2 regions of the Clostridium sp. MSTE9 genome follow, and region 2 is predicted to be linked to the other one. Evidence: predicted binding sites of a transcription regulator. Region 2 holds the regulator's gene; the other holds the start of a gene.
The links. The regulator HrcA, encoded in region 2, represses chaperone genes, less so after heat shock. The targets are predictions, from matches to a motif close to TGTTAGCACTCNNNNNNNNNGAGTGCTAACA.

Region 1 (7,749 bases), on a different contig from region 2:
ATGGATTTGCGGATGTTATGGTCAATATGACCCTGGCGCTTGACATCATCCAGATGCAGATCATCGGTGCAGAACGCGAAGCGGTCAAACGGCAGGCCGTCTTTTAACGCACCGGACACGATCGCTTCCAGATTCCGCGCGGCGGAACCTTCCCGAATCTGCACCAGAAATCCGGACTGCACTCGCTCCAGCGCTTCCTCATAGGTGGCGCATTCGTGGTCGGTCTGAACCCCGGCCAGACGGTAGGCCTGCAGCTCATTCCCCCGAACCGACGGCGCGTGGCCGTCGATCACGCCGTGCCGCATCAGCTCGATTTTCTCGAGCAGGTCTGCTTTTCCGCTCAGCACGCCGGGGCAGTCCATCACTTCGCCAAGACCGAGCACGCGGGGGTTACGGCACAGGCGTTCCATCTGAGCGGCGGCGTACACAGCGCCGTTATGCTCCAGACTGTTGATGGGAACGCAGGAGGGCAGCATCAAATACACGTTGACGGGGACATCCTCGCTCGCGCGAAGCATGTATTCCATTCCCCGCTCCCCCGCAACGTTGACGATTTCGTGCGGGTCGGCGATCACGGTGGTGGTACCATGCGGCAGTATCTGCCGCGAAAACAGGCCGGGCGAGGTCATAGAGGATTCGATATGTACATGGGCGTCGATCAAACCCGGGCACACATAGCGCCCGGCAAGGTTCACCTCACGCTTTCCGCGGTACTCCCCTACGCCGACGATCATGCCCTCCTGAATCGCCACATCCGCGATTCGCACGCGCTTGGAAAACACATCCACCACGTTTGCGTTTTTCAGCACCAGTTCCGGCAGCTCTTTGCCCAAAGCATACGAAATCCATTCTTTCTTCCATTTCATCACAGCCTGCCCCCTTTTTCGTTCGCCTGCATTCGCTTTTTATCTGTAAAAGTTTAAAATTTTCCTTCCCCTGCCATTGGCAGAGGAAGGAGTTTTATTTTGTAAGATTCCATTTTCTTTTGCCCATGATAGCACAGACAAACAACTTTGACAAGCTGATTTTCCCAAAAAAAAGAGAGAAAAAACGGGGGATTATTCGGACATCAGGCTGCAGACCTGATTGGAGAACGCTACAGGGTCTTCGATGCTGATGCCCTCGATCAGCAGGGCCTGCGTGTACAGAAGCTGAGCGTATTCCATGAGCTTGTCCTGATTCGTTTCGTACAGCTTCTGCAAAACAGCGAACACCGAGTGGGTGGGATTCAGCTCGAGCACGCGCTGGGCCTGCACACGCTCGGCGTTCGGCATGGCGTTGAGCACCTTTTCCATCTCGAGAGAGATGGCCCCCTCGCTGGAAAGGCAGACCGGGTGGGATTTCAGGCGCTGGGAAACGATGACGGACTTCACCTTGCCGTCAAGCGCCTTCTGCAGGAATTCGAGCAGGTCTTTGTACTCTTCCTTCTGCTGCTCGGCGGCCTTCTTTTCCTCTTCGGTTTCAAGGCCCAGATCGTCGGAAGAGACATTCTTGAACTCGTGACCATCGTAGGCATTCAGGATGCGCAGCGCAAATTCATCCACCTGATCGGTCAGATACAGCATTTCAAGGCCCTTTTCGCGCAGAAGCTCCGTCTGCGGCAGCTGCTCGATGCGCGCGACGCTCTCGCCGCTGATGAAATAAATATCCTTCTGGTCTTCCTTCATCCGGCCGACATATTCCTTGAGCGTTACCGGCTTTTTCTCGCTGGACGAGTAGAACAGAAGCAAATCCTGCAATAAATCCTTATGCTGGCCATAATCGGAATACACGCCGTATTTCATCTGCAGGCCGAAGCTCGCAAAGAACGTTTCGTAATCCTCGCGGCTGTTGTTCAGCATCGCTTCCAGCTCGGACTTGATCTTCTTTTCAAGGCGGCTCTCGATCAGCTTGAGCTGACGGTCGTGCTGCAGCATTTCGCGGGATATATTCAGCGACAAGTCCTGAGAATCGACGAGACCGCGCACAAAGCTGAAATAATCCGGCAGCAGGTCGGCGCACTTCTCCATGATCATCACGCCGTTGGAATACAGCTGCAGGCCCTTTTCGAACTCCTTGGTATAGTAATCGTAGGGAGCCTTGGCCGGGATGAACAGAAGCGCGTTATAGGTGGCGGTTCCCTCTGCGCTGGTATGAATGATGCGCAGGGGCGCTTCATAATCATAGAATTTATCGCGGTAGAACTGCTCGTATTCTTCCTTTGTGATTTCGTTCTTGTTCTTGCGCCACAGCGGAACCATGCTGTTCAGGGTTTCGTCCTCATGGTAGGTTTCCGTCTCGTTTTCGGCGCCTTCTTGGCGGTGCTTTTCCACCTCCATATGGATGGGGTAACGGATGTAATCGGAATATTTTTTTACAATGGAGCGAATCCGGTACTGCTCCAGAAACTCATCGACGTTTTCTTCTTCGGTGGTGGGTTTGAGCTCCAAGACAATCTTTGTGCCGTGGCCCTCTTTCTCGCAGGGCTCGACGGTATAGCCCTCAACGCCCTTCGACTGCCAGCGCCAGGCCTCTTCGCTGCCATAGGCGCGGCTGTATACGGTCACGCAGTCGCTGACCATGAACGCGGAATAAAAGCCCACGCCGAACTGGCCGATAATCTCTACGTCATCCTTCTGCTCCATCTGCTGCTTAAAATTCAGCGAGCCGCTCTTTGCAATGACGCCCAGGTTATTTTCCAGCTCATCCTTCGTCATGCCGCAGCCGTTATCCTCAATGGTAAGGGTACGCGCCTCTTTGTCCGGCGTGATGCGGATGTAAAAGTCGTCGCGGTTCAGGCCCGTGTCGCCGTCCTGCAGGGTTCTGTAATACAGCTTATCAATCGCATCGCTGGAGTTGGACAAAAGCTCGCGCAAAAAAATTTCGCGGTGCGTGTAAATGGAATGAATCATCAATTCCAGCAATCGTTTTGATTCCGCTTTAAATTGCTTCATAACGATTTTCCTTTCCGTACAAAAAATAAATTTAGCACTCTGATAGCCAAAGTGCTAAATTTATAGTAATACAAGAACGGACAAAAAACAAGTCCAAAATGTAAATTTTACCGCTCGCGCGGGGGCGGCGAATCATCGTGGTCCACCGTGATGATCGACTCACACTGCGGCTCCTGCGATTTGATCTTCTCGCTCAGATATTCCGTCAGCCGCTCGTCGCTCCAGGAAAAGCGGTAGGGCACGACAATGTCGAAAATCACGCGGGAGTCTTCGGGCTTCCACACCGCTTGAAAATCGTGCATCGTGATTTCATCTGAAACGGCCCGCAGACTTTCTTCCACATAGATTTTCAGCCGGTTGGCCCGCTCGTCGCCCGTTACCACCGGGTCGAGATGAATCACCAGGTGAATGTTGCTGTCGGTGAGAAAATCGCGCTCGATCCGGTCAATGATCTCGTGGCTTTCCACAATATTGCGGTCGGCGCACATTTCGCAGTGAACCGAGGCAAAGCAGCGATCCGGCCCATAGTTGTGAATGTTCAGATCGTGCAGGCCGATGATGCCGGGATAAGACAGAATCCTGCGGTAAATGTCGTCGACCATCTCTTTGCTGGGAGCAAGGCCGAGCAGGGGATTCGCTGTTTCGATCACCAGGCGGAAGCCGGCGACCAAAATGAATACCGCAACGCCAAGGCCAAGCCAGCCGTCGAGCTGCCAGCCGGTAAAATACGAAATCAAAAGGCCGATCAGAACCGCGCCGGTGGAAAGAGCGTCGTTGCGGCTGTCTTGAGAGCTGGCAAGCAGCGCGGTGGAATCGATGGTACGGCTGATCTTGCGGTAAAACAGGCCCTGCCATACCTTGAGCAGCACCGACGCGATGAGTGCAATCAGCAGCGCCGTGCCGAATTCCGTGGGACGCGGGTCCAGGATTTTGCCGACAGACGTCTGCGCAAGCTGAAAGCCCACCATCACGACCAGAAAGGAAACCACCATGCCCGCAATGTATTCGATCCGCGCATGACCATAGGGATGCTCGGCATCCGCAGGCTTTGCGGAAAGGTGAAACCCGAACAGGGTCACCAGAGAAGAAGCGGAATCCGTCAGGTTGTTGAACGCATCCGCCATAATCGCGATACTGTGAAATACAAGCCCCGTAAGCAGCTTAATGAAAAACAGCACCAGGTTGGTCGCAACCCCGACCCATCCGGCCAGCTTGCCATACCGTTCCCGCAACTGGGATTGATTTCCGTTTTCCGGATCGCGGAGAAACAGACGGATCAGCAGCTTTGTCATCAAAAGGCCCCTTTCCTTTGTGCTTTAACAAATTGACTTTACAATAGTATGAGCAGTATCTTCCCCCGCCTGCGGCGGGGGAAGATACTGACAACATTTTATATTTCTGAGAACAGGCTGTTCCCCTTGGAGTCGATCGCCACCACCAGCGGCAGATCGCACAGCTCCAGCCGTTTGACGGATTCACAGCCCAAATCGTCGAACGCCACCACCTGCAGCGACTGCACACACTGGGCGGCCAGCGCTCCGGCGCCGCCGATGGCGCACAGATAAAGCGCCCCGTTGCGGCGGATGGCATCGACTACCTCCTGAGAACGGTTCCCCTTGCCGACCATCGCGGCAAGACCCATGTCGAGCAGGCGCGGCGCAAACGGGTCCATCCGGCCCGAGGTGGTCGGCCCGCAGGAGCCGATCGCCATGCCCTCCGGCGTGGGGGTGGGACCGGCATAGTAAATCACAGCGCCCTCCATCGAAAACGGCAGAGGTTTGCCCTCCTCCATCAGCGCGAAGATCCGCTTGTGCGCGGCGTCACGCGCCGTATATACCGTGCCGGAAAGCAAAACCTGATCCCCGGCTTTCAAATTCTTCGCCTGTTCCTTGAAGTCCTTTGTATTCAGCCTGATTTTTTCCAAAACAACTCTCTCCTTCTCTATGATGACCCATTCCCGTTACAATAAGTTTTACTGATAGATGGCTCTTTTTCCTCCGCACGAGGCGTGGGAGAAGACAACCGTTTTATTCAAGTAAACGCATCTGTCTGCGAAAGCACATTCTACGCCAAAGATACAGCAATTATTTTCTGATTTTTTGCGAATACGCCGAATTTGCGAAAGTGGTTTGTTTCCGAAATAAAATGCGGTATAATAAACTGTATAAGGCCGCGAATCCGGCGGCACCTTCACATGCAGGCATTCTGCATCATTTCACACAACAGAAAGGACTGCAAGCATGGCAACACCAGAAAAACTGATTGTTTTTGATTTGGACGGCACTCTCCACCGCACCGACGCTTTCGCCGTGAAAATTCACCAGATCGTGCAGGGAGAAATGAAATACCCTGTGCAGACACCGGATGAAATTCGGAGCACGTTCGGTATGCCCTCAAAGGAATATATGCCCCTCCTTCTGCCCGGCTCTGACGAAGAGGCGCAAAAACGCTATGGCAGGCGGGTAGTCGAGCTGGAAGATGAATATCTGCATCTGGCCGAAGCCTACGACGGAAGTGCAGAGATGCTCGAGCAGCTCCGCGGGGACGGATGGGTGACGGCGGTATGCTCGAATTCTTCCGTGCGGTATATCAGCGCTGTGCTGAAAGCCATTCACCTGGATGAGCTGATTGACGAAATTCAGCCGCTGGAAGCGAATTCGCGCGGAAAGGACGAAAGCCTTGCCTGTCTGTTGGAACGTGTGCAGCCCCAAAAGGCGCTGATGGTAGGCGACACCATCTTTGATCTGGACGCCGCCCGCAAAAACGACCTTCCGTTCATCGGCTGCCTGTATGGCTTCCGGCCCACAGAAATGGCCGCGGCCGACCGAAAGGTAGCCCTTGTGTCCGAAATCCCGGCCGCAGCGCAGGAGCTGCTGTTTTCCTGAGCCCCCGGTCATCGCGGTTCTGATATCTGAATACCTGATACTATACAAAGGGGAGCCGAAATCGGCTCCCTTCTTTTGTGCTGCCGGGAACACTCCGCGCGGCAACTAAAGCATATTCTTTTTGCGCAGGAAATATGCAGCGACCACCATGCAGACCATCGCCATCGCAACCGGGAACCAGAATTCCGGGATCGGCAGATCGTCGACGTTCATGCCGTACATACTCGAAATAACGGTCGGGATGGAAATAATCAGTGTGATGGAAGCCAGCACCTTCATCACGATGTTCAGGTTATTCGAAATGATCGAGGCAAACGCATCCATGGTACCCGACAGAATGTTCAGGTGGATGTTCGACATTTCAATGGCCTGCTTGACCTCAATCAGCACATCCTCGAGCAGGTCCTGATCCTCTTCATACAGGCGCACGGCGCGGCCGCGCATGATCTTTTCGATCGTGATCTCATTCGCTTTGAGCGAAGAAGAAAAGTAAACCAGCGATTTCTGGATGCTCAGCAAATGGAACAGCTCCGAGTTCTTCATCGATTTGCGAAGCTCCGCTTCCACCTGCATGCTGATCTTATCGATCTGCTTCAAATACTGCAAGTACCGGGTGGCAACCCGCAGCATGATATTCAAAATAAAACGGGTTTTCAGATTCGTCTGGACGCCCTTGACAACGCCCTCCGTAAACTCGTTGAGAAGCGGGTTTTCCCGTGTCACCACCGTGATGACGCTCTTCTCCGTCATAATAATACCGAGCGGCATGGTGGTGTACACCAGCCCATCCTCGGTTTTTTCCACACTGGGAATATCGATGATGATCAGGGTATTGCCGTCTTCCGAATCGATATGCGAGGATTCCTCTTCATCGGTCGCAGCCCGGAAGAAATCCGGCTCGATGGAAAAATCACGGATCAGACCGTTGATTTCTTCATCCTTCGGTGCAATACAATGAATCCAGCAGCCCGGCTCGTATTCCGGAATCAGCTGAATCTTGCCGTCAATGGTTTTATAATAGGACAGCATTGGCACTCAACTCCTTACCGCGCGCAAATGCTCCCCTGCATCCATAAGCAAAGGCCGCACCGCACGTTACTTTTTCGTATGGGATAATCGCCCAAAGGGTCCGCTTTCACGATGCCGCCTCCTTTGTGAATGGAATTTTTTATTTGACCCAAAAGTAATTATAGCACAAAAAACCGAGATTGCAAGAGAAATCGGGTCTTTTCGGACAGTCTTGCCCTCAATTCCGTTAATTCGGCCTTTTTAGAGCTTTTTTGCCCGAATTTCATTAAATTTAGGGCAAAAATAACGAATTAAAGATTTGTGGTAAAGCTGTATCCGTGCCTTTCAAAACCCAGGGATTCATAAAAATGGTGCGCCCGCCCGCGTTTTACATTACTGGAAAGCGCTACTTTATAACACCCGGCCTCTTTGCCGCACTCGAGCGCAAAGCGGATCATCTGCTCCCCGATGCCCTGCCCGCGGCAGTCCTCCCGCACAACCACATCTTCGATCACACCGGCAAAATCGCCGCTCAGGCTCTGCAGGATGGCGAGAGAAAAGGTGCCCACAACACAATCGCCGTCCAGCGCGACAAACACCTTGTAATATGGATATTTTTCGATTTCTTCCAGAATGTGCTCCGTCTGCTCCATCGGGATAGGCTCCTCGTTATGGAAATCCGGCTGGTAATAGAGTTCCCGGATCGCCTGCAAATCATCACGCTGTACCTGCCGGATTGTTACTTTTCTCATGGATTCCGCCTCCTGTTTTCTCACAATATTTTCTACGGTACCGGGTTTCTATTTCCTTTCTCCCGCCAAAGGAGCCGGAAAGAAACAGCCCGCTTTTCCAATGATCTATATGAATCTTTTTGTGGTTTTACCCCACGAAAAACAGGACAGAGATGTTCACCCTGTCCTGTC
Region 2 (7,749 bases):
GCCGCCGAACAACGAGGAGAATTTTGATGGATAACAAATACAGTCTGCTGATTGCCGACGATGACGAGATCACCCGGGAGGGAATCCGCAAATACCTGCTGCGGCAGTTCCCGTGCATCGAGTCTGTCTGGACAGCCAGGGACGGCCTGGAGGCTTATGAGCTGTTCGAGCAGAAGCATCCCGAGATCGTTTTTACCGATATTGCCATGCCCCGCTGCGATGGGCTGGAGCTGATTCAGACGCTGCACCAGAACGGGTATTCGCCGAAGGTGGTCATCATCAGCGCGCACGAGAACTTTTCCTACGCGCAGAACGCCGTGCGTCTGGGCGTGGGGGATTATCTGATCAAGCCGATTCTGCCGGCGCAGATCAAACAGATCACCCAGAAGCTGCTGGATGAAATCATTCAGCACGACACGTTTTTGAATAACATCAACGAGATGATGAACAAGTACCAGAAGAATCTTCCCATTCTGCGGGAGCGGTTTTTTCATTCCATTCTGCACGAGGAGCTGAGCGGGGAGCGGATTCTGGAAAAGGCCCGGCTGGTCGATCTGGACCTGACGGGCAAAAGCTATACCGTGGCGGTTTTGAAGGTAAGAGCCCACGCGCAGGAATACCAGAGTGAGGCGGAGCAGTTCGCCAACTTCTTTCCGGCTGTGATCGACACTGTCTTTCCGCCCGAAATACGCGTGTATCACAGAATGCTCGGCAGCTCGGACGAGGTTTTGATCCTCGTTTCCGACGACCCCGACACCAACCGGCTGTTCCGCGCGGCCAACGCCTCCCTGAACAAATTTTTGGCCAGCGCGAAAAAATATACCGGCCTGCTGGTGAGCGGCGCGCTCGGGCGCCAGTACAACAGCGCCGAGGGAATTCGCTCTTCCTACCGGGAGGCGGTCAACACGCTTTTGTCCGACGTGGGGCAGCCCGCGGATTCCATCCGCAATTATGAGGATATTTCTCCCAATCTGGACCAGGAGTTCCGGATGGACAGCGAGCTGGAAAGGAACCTGCTGCAAAGCGTGAAATATCAGTCTTACAGCCATTGTCTTGAGCTGATCGACCGCATGGCGGAGCAGGCGGCCAGCTTTGACAATGTGAAATTCGAGTATATCAAAACGTATTTTCTAAAGTTGACGGTACTGATTTTGCGGGAGCTTCAGGTCACCTATGCGGAAAAAGCGGATTTGCCCGTCCATTTCGACGGCCTGTTCGCCACGGAGGATCTGGAAAGCTGCCTGAGCTGGTTCAAGCTGTTCATCTGCAACGTTGTTTCGCGCTACCAGAAGCTCAACCAGGAGAAGGGGCATTCTCTCGTCAACCGAGCCAAGCACATCATCAGCGACCATATTGCCGACAGCAGCTTCAACATTGACGACGTTGCCTCGGTGCTGTATATCAGCTCCAATTATCTGCGCCAGATTTTCCGGCAGCAGTCCGGGGAATCCTTTGTGGAGTATCTGACGCGTATCCGCATGGAAAAAGCCCTGAAGCTTTTGCAGGACCCCGCCGCCAAGCTGAAAATTCAGGAGATTGCGGAGCAGACGGGCTTCAACAACCAGCGCTATTTTTCAGTCTGCTTTAAAAAATACTATGGCAAAACGCCCACGGAAGTTCGCGGGAATTAACCCTGCGTTTTCTGTTCCGATTTGTTTGAGAAATGTGTGTGAAAGGGGAAAGGTCGCCGGTGATACCGGCGGCCTTTTTATGTTATTTGTGGCCCGAGGGATTTTTGTATCTGTTTTATCCTAGTTGTCCGTTTTGCCGAAAATCAAATCGTCCATGCCGACAAAAGCTTCCGCCGTCATGGTAAGGCCGAGCCGGTAGCCGTAAATCAGGTTGCCGACCGCCGTGAGCCTGTTCAGCTCCCCTTGGGCGCCCACGTAGTTTTCAAATACGTTTTTGTCCTCCTCGTTCAGCCTTGCAAGAAGGCGCTCCTCATTTAGGGACAGTACCCGCAGGACCTCCTCGTATTCGGAATCGTGCCGGAAAGCGCATACCTCCGGCGATAGGTTGCCGTAAGCGAATTCTTCTAAAATGCTTGTCATTAAAATCATCCTTTCTTCATTTCCAACGATGCCTTGAAAGGATCGACAGCGCATGCTATAATATTTACGCCGCATGTGCTTTCGGGCATCTGTTGGTTTGGGGGAAGTGGCGTTTGTTTTCGTAGGGAAGCGCCGCTTCCTTTCATTTTTTATCGAGGTCGTCATGTACCTTATGAATGCCCCTGCGAATTACTTCTGCTCTGGAAATTTGCAGCTTCTCGCTGCTTTCCTTTAGTTTTTCAAACGTTTCATCGTCGGCTAAAAACTTAACAGATACATTCTTAGGGTTATCGGTTGGACGCCCCATTTTTTTCTTCCCCAAGGAATCACCTCACTTTTCGGGGTCACTAATACCTTAACTTACCCACCTCGAAAAGTCAAGATGAATTTGTGCTCCCTTTTTGTGGTTCCCAACGATGCCTTGAAAGGGCTGACAGCGCATGTTATACTATTTACGCCGCATGTGCTTTCGGGCATCTGTTGGTTTGGAGGAAGTGGCGGATTACTTTGTTGAGTTGTCGCCGCTTCCTTTCATTTTTTCAGGCTGTCATGCACCAGATCGATTCCTTTGCGGACAACTTCTGAAAGGGTGAGATCGAGCTTTTGTGTACATTCTGCCAGCTTCTCTTTTGTTTCTTTATCCACCCTTACAAAGATTCTGTCTTTCTTGGAATCGTCCGACGGCGGACGGCCAAGTTTTTTTTGCGCCATTTTCTCACCTCTTTATAGTGCGCACAATAATTATAACTTGTGTGCGCACAATAAGTCAATAGACTCAGGTGAGTTTACATTTAAATTTTTTATTATTTTATGGCTTTGCGGTGAAATAGGTTTTTTCTGCGGTTTCCCGCACAGGAAATTCTGCGATGCAGGCTTGTCCCTCGGGCCGGGGCAGGCCCTGCGCCAGCAGAATTTTCCGCGCCGTGAGAAATCTGCAAAAAATTTTATTTTAAAAAAATTTCGCCTGCGCGATGAGAAAAGCTATTTTCCCGCAGGCTATCCCGCGACTTATGTGCAGGTTTCACCTGCCGGGCTCAGCCTGCAACGAAAATTTGCCAATTTGGCGGAAATCCGGGAATGTTGCGGCTTTTCCGGTACACATTAATAATTAATTTACATTTGAAATCTTGACAATACCGGCCCGGAATGATAAATTATTAAATAGGAGTTAGCACTCAAAAGCATAGAGTGCTAAAATCTGAAAATGAGGTGGGAGGAATGGAGCTGAGCGATAGAAAACTGAAGGTGCTGGCGGCAATTGTAGATGCTTATGTAAAAACCGGCGAGCCGGTCGGGTCGAAAGCGCTGGCCGCCGATTTGGGCGTTTCCTCCGCCACGGTAAGAAATGAAATGGCCGATCTCGCAGAGATCGGGCTTTTAGAGCAGCCGCATACCTCCGCCGGGCGGATTCCTTCCCAGAAGGGCTACCGCGTATATATCGACTGTGTGATGAGTCTCAAACCCGTCACACAGGAAGAGCAGCGGTATTTGGAGGGAATGCTGTTTTCGAGCGCATACGACCAGCAGAAGCTGCTGGAGGGCGTATCGCATATGCTGGCGGGGCTGACCCGCTTTGCGGCGGTTTCCACCGCTCCGTCGGGCAAAAAAGCGGACATTCGCGCGCTGCAGTTTGTGCAGACGAGCCGCAGAACCGCCATGCTGATTCTGCTGACCTCGGCGGGCACGATGAAGCACCAGATTTTTCGCTGCGAATTCGATTTATCCCCCGAGATTCTGCGGGTATTTTTCCGCGTGCTCAACGAACGCCTGGCCGGCGTGCCCGTGGCCGCCGTCACCCCGGCGTATATTCAGACCCTGGCCGCTTCTCTCGGCGATCTGACGGTGATGATGTCCTCGGCGCTGATGGCGCTGCTGGAGGCCGCGCAGGAATCCGTTGAACCGGAGGTTCGCCTCAACGGGCAGATGAACCTGCTGTTCCACCCCGAGTTTGAACGCGGCAACGCCCGCAGAGTGATGGATTTTCTGGAGCGTCCGCAGGATTTGGCGGAGCTTCTTCTGCAGCCGCAGAAAGAGGTTCGCGTGATGATCGGAGATGAAACCCGGCATCCCGAGCTGCGGGAATCGAGCATTATTGTGGCGCAGTATGCAATTGACGGCCAGCGCGCCGGTGCAATCGGCATCATCGGCCCCACCCGCATGGATTACGCGGGGCTGATCGGCAAGCTGGATTACCTGTCTCACACAGTGGGGCGACTTCTGACGGAGCTTCGTCAGGAGGAATAATCAATCAATTCAAAATTGAACTAATAGAATGACGGGCTGCCGCGGGACGGCAGCGGAAAGGGGCAATCTCCTTGAGCAAACAGGATGCCGCGAAAAAGGCGGAGCAGCAGGCCGAACAGGCCGCAGAGACAGAGAAAGAAAAGGATTGTAACGCGGCGGAGCAGCCGCAGGCGGAAACGCCGGGAGACGCACAGCTGAAAAAGCTGCAGGAGCAGCTTGAGCAGTCCGCAGCCGATCTTGCAAAGCAGAAGGACCTGCTTTTGCGCACCGCGGCGGAATACGATAACTACCGCAAGCGCACCGAGCGCGAGAAAACAATGGTTTATACAGACGCCGCGGCGGATACCATTGAAAAGGTTCTGCCGGTCTGCGACAATCTGGAGCGCGCGCTGGCTCAGCAGGGCGGCACCGTGGAGGATTTTCGCAAGGGCGTTGAAATGGTTCTCACCCAGCTGAACGGCACGCTCGAGAAAATGGGCGTTACGGCGATCGGTCAGCAGGGCGAACCGTTTGATCCCGAGGTACACAATGCCGTCTCTCATATTGAGGATGAAAATCTGGGCGAGAATGTCGTTGCCGAGGTGCTGCAAAAGGGTTACCGCATTGGCGATCGCATTATCCGCCACGCGATGGTTCAAGTGGCCAACTGACGGTCTGATCAGAAGAATCCGCCGCGATTTAACGGCGGTTGCCGAATCGGTTCGGCTTGATTTTATAAAAATAATAACCTAACTTTTTGGAGGTAATAAGTATGGCAAAAACAATTGGTATCGACTTAGGAACAACCAACTCCTGCGTAGCTGTTATCGAAGGCGGCGAGCCTGTCGTTATTCCAAACGCGGAAGGCGCGCGCACCACTCCGTCTGTTGTGGCGTTTTCCAAAACCGGCGAGCGCATGGTGGGTCAGGTGGCAAAGCGCCAGGCCATCACCAACCCCGAGCGCACCATTTCTTCCATTAAAAGAGAAATGGGCTCCTCTTACAAGGTGAATATCGACGGCAAGAGCTACACCCCGCAGGAAATCTCTGCGATGATCCTGCAAAAGCTGAAGGCGGACGCAGAAGCGTACCTGGGCGAACCGGTTACCTCCGCGGTCATCACTGTTCCCGCTTACTTTACCGACGCACAGCGTCAGGCGACAAAGGACGCCGGCAAGATTGCCGGTCTGGATGTCAAGAGAATCATCAACGAACCGACGGCCGCGGCTCTTTCCTATGGAATTGACAAGGGCAACGACCAGAAGGTCATGGTATACGATCTGGGCGGTGGTACGTTCGATGTGTCCATCATCGAGATGGGCGACGGTGTACAGGAGGTTCTCGCCACTGCCGGCAACAATCGCCTTGGCGGCGACGATTTCGACAAGCGCGTCATGGACTGGATGGTCGACAGCTTCAAGAGGGAAGCCGGCATTGATCTGAGCGGCGACAAAATGGCGATGCAGCGCCTGAAGGAAGCTGCTGAAAAGGCGAAGATCGAGCTTTCCGGCATGACCTCCGCTTCCATCAACCTGCCGTTCATCACGGCGGACGCAACCGGCCCGAAGCACCTGGATTTGACCCTTTCCCGCGCGAAGTTCAACGAGCTGACCGCTGATCTGGTAGAAAAGACCATGGGCCCCGTGCGCCAGGCGCTGCAGGATTCCGGCCTGCAGATTTCCGACATCAGCAAGGTGCTGATGGTCGGCGGTTCTTCCAGAATCCCCGCGGTACAGGATGCGGTCAAGAGCCTGACCGGCAAAGACCCGTTCAAGGGCATCAACCCCGATGAGTGCGTTGCGATCGGCGCCGCGCTGCAGGCCGGCGTTCTGGGCGGCGAGGTTCAGGGCCTGCTGCTGCTGGACGTTACTCCCCTTTCTTTGGGCGTTGAGACCATGGGCGGCATCATGACCAAAATCATTGAGCGCAACACCACGATTCCGACCAAGAAGAGCCAGGTGTTCTCCACCGCTGCGGACGGCCAGACCCAGGTAGAGGTCAACGTGCTGCAGGGCGAGCGTGAATTTGCCCGCGACAACAAGCAGCTGGGCCTGTTTAAGCTCGACGGCATCGCTCCCGCCCCCCGCGGAATCCCCCAGATCGAGGTTACCTTTGATCTGGATGCCAACGGCATCGTGAACGTATCCGCAAAGGATCTTGGCACCGGCAAGGAGCAGCACATCACGATTACCTCCAGCACCAACATGAGCAAGGACGACATCGACAAGGCCGTGAAGGAAGCGGAGCAGTTTGCCGCCGAGGACAAGAAGCGCCGCGAAGAAGTCGACACCAAAAACGAGGCGGAAAACCTGTGCTATTCTGTTGAGAAGCTGATCTCTGACAGTGGCGACAAGATTGAAGAAGCCGATAAGACTGAGCTGAACCAGAAGGTTTCTGAGCTCAAGGGGATGCTGACGTCCGCTTCCGTCGAGGAACTCAAGCTTAAGACCGAAGACTTGCAGAAGAGCCTGTACGCGGTTTCTGAGAAGCTGTATAAGGCCAACGCCCCGCAGGGCGGCGCGGCAGCAGCTCCCGATATGGGCGGCCAGCCCCAGGAGGGCCCGGCGGCGGGCGACAGCCAGACGGTGTACGATGCGGACTTTAAAGATGTGGACGACAGCCAGAAATAATTTCGGTATTTTCAACCCGGGGTGTTTTGTGGTATGATATTTGATATGTGATGAAAACGATACAGCGGCGCATAGAGCCTGCGGTATCATAGAGCAACACAGCTGATTACGAAGGGTGGCCTCGGCCGCCCTTCGTCGGGTATGCCGCGCAGACGCGGCCGCCCGGCATAGAAATCCAGGGCGGGCGGGAATTGGCTTCTCCGCTTGCCGCACCATGTGGGAGTGACTTGGCTTGGCGGAAAAAAGGGATTATTATGAGGTAATGGGCGTACCCAAGAATGCCTCTGACGATGAAATCAAAAAGGCTTACCGCAAACTGGCAAAGCAGTACCACCCCGATTTGAACCCGGGGGATAAAACGGCGGAAGCAAAGTTCAAAGAGGTCAACGAGGCTTACGAGGTTTTGTCCGATCAAGAGAAAAAGGCGCGGTACGATCAGTTCGGCCATGCGGGAGTAGACCCGAACTTTGGCGGCGGCCCCGGTGCCAGCCCCTTCGACGGCGACATTGATCTGGGCGATATTTTCAACAGCTTTTTCGGCGGCTTCGGCGTGGGGCGCAACGCAAACCCCAACGCGCCCCGGCGCGGGCGCGACGCGCAGGCGTCGGTCACGATCTCGTTTGAAGAGGCTGCGAAGGGCACCAAAAAGCAGGTTTCTTACCAGCGGATCGAGTCGTGCCAGTCCTGCGGCGGCTCCGGCGCGGAAAGCGGGACAGAAACGAAAACCTGCCCGCAGTGCGGCGGTACCGGTCAGGTACGGGTCAGCCAGCGCACGCCGTTTGGCGTGGTGCAGACCAGCCGCGGGTGCGACCGCTGCGGCGGTAAGGGCAAGATCATCGATCATCC

Region 1: a site for HrcA is predicted at 2,963-2,993, ahead of htpG (molecular chaperone HtpG). Genes of this name have one in related genera too.

Annotation. Positions count from the first base shown of each region.
Region 1 covers NZ_AKFU01000033.1:54,219-61,967, reverse strand. The annotation lists gene ade (adenine deaminase) at 1-866, opposite strand, end outside; gene htpG (molecular chaperone HtpG) at 1,059-2,939, opposite strand; gene HMPREF1141_RS07975 (cation diffusion facilitator family transporter) at 3,041-4,225, opposite strand; gene HMPREF1141_RS07970 (FumA C-terminus/TtdB family hydratase beta subunit) at 4,324-4,857, opposite strand; gene HMPREF1141_RS07965 (HAD family hydrolase) at 5,174-5,818, shown strand; gene HMPREF1141_RS07960 (magnesium transporter CorA family protein) at 5,924-6,847, opposite strand; gene HMPREF1141_RS07955 (GNAT family N-acetyltransferase) at 7,138-7,578, opposite strand.
Region 2 covers NZ_AKFU01000039.1:44,403-52,151, reverse strand. The annotation lists gene HMPREF1141_RS12095 (sensor histidine kinase) at 1-34, shown strand, start outside; gene HMPREF1141_RS12090 (response regulator) at 27-1,631, shown strand; gene HMPREF1141_RS12085 (DUF6809 family protein) at 1,752-2,051, opposite strand; gene HMPREF1141_RS12080 (hypothetical protein) at 2,194-2,373, opposite strand; gene HMPREF1141_RS12075 (CopG family transcriptional regulator) at 2,583-2,762, opposite strand; gene HMPREF1141_RS17375 (hypothetical protein) at 2,800-3,156, shown strand; gene hrcA (heat-inducible transcriptional repressor HrcA) at 3,270-4,295, shown strand; gene grpE (nucleotide exchange factor GrpE) at 4,367-4,945, shown strand; gene dnaK (molecular chaperone DnaK) at 5,047-6,903, shown strand; gene dnaJ (molecular chaperone DnaJ) at 7,136-7,749, shown strand, end outside.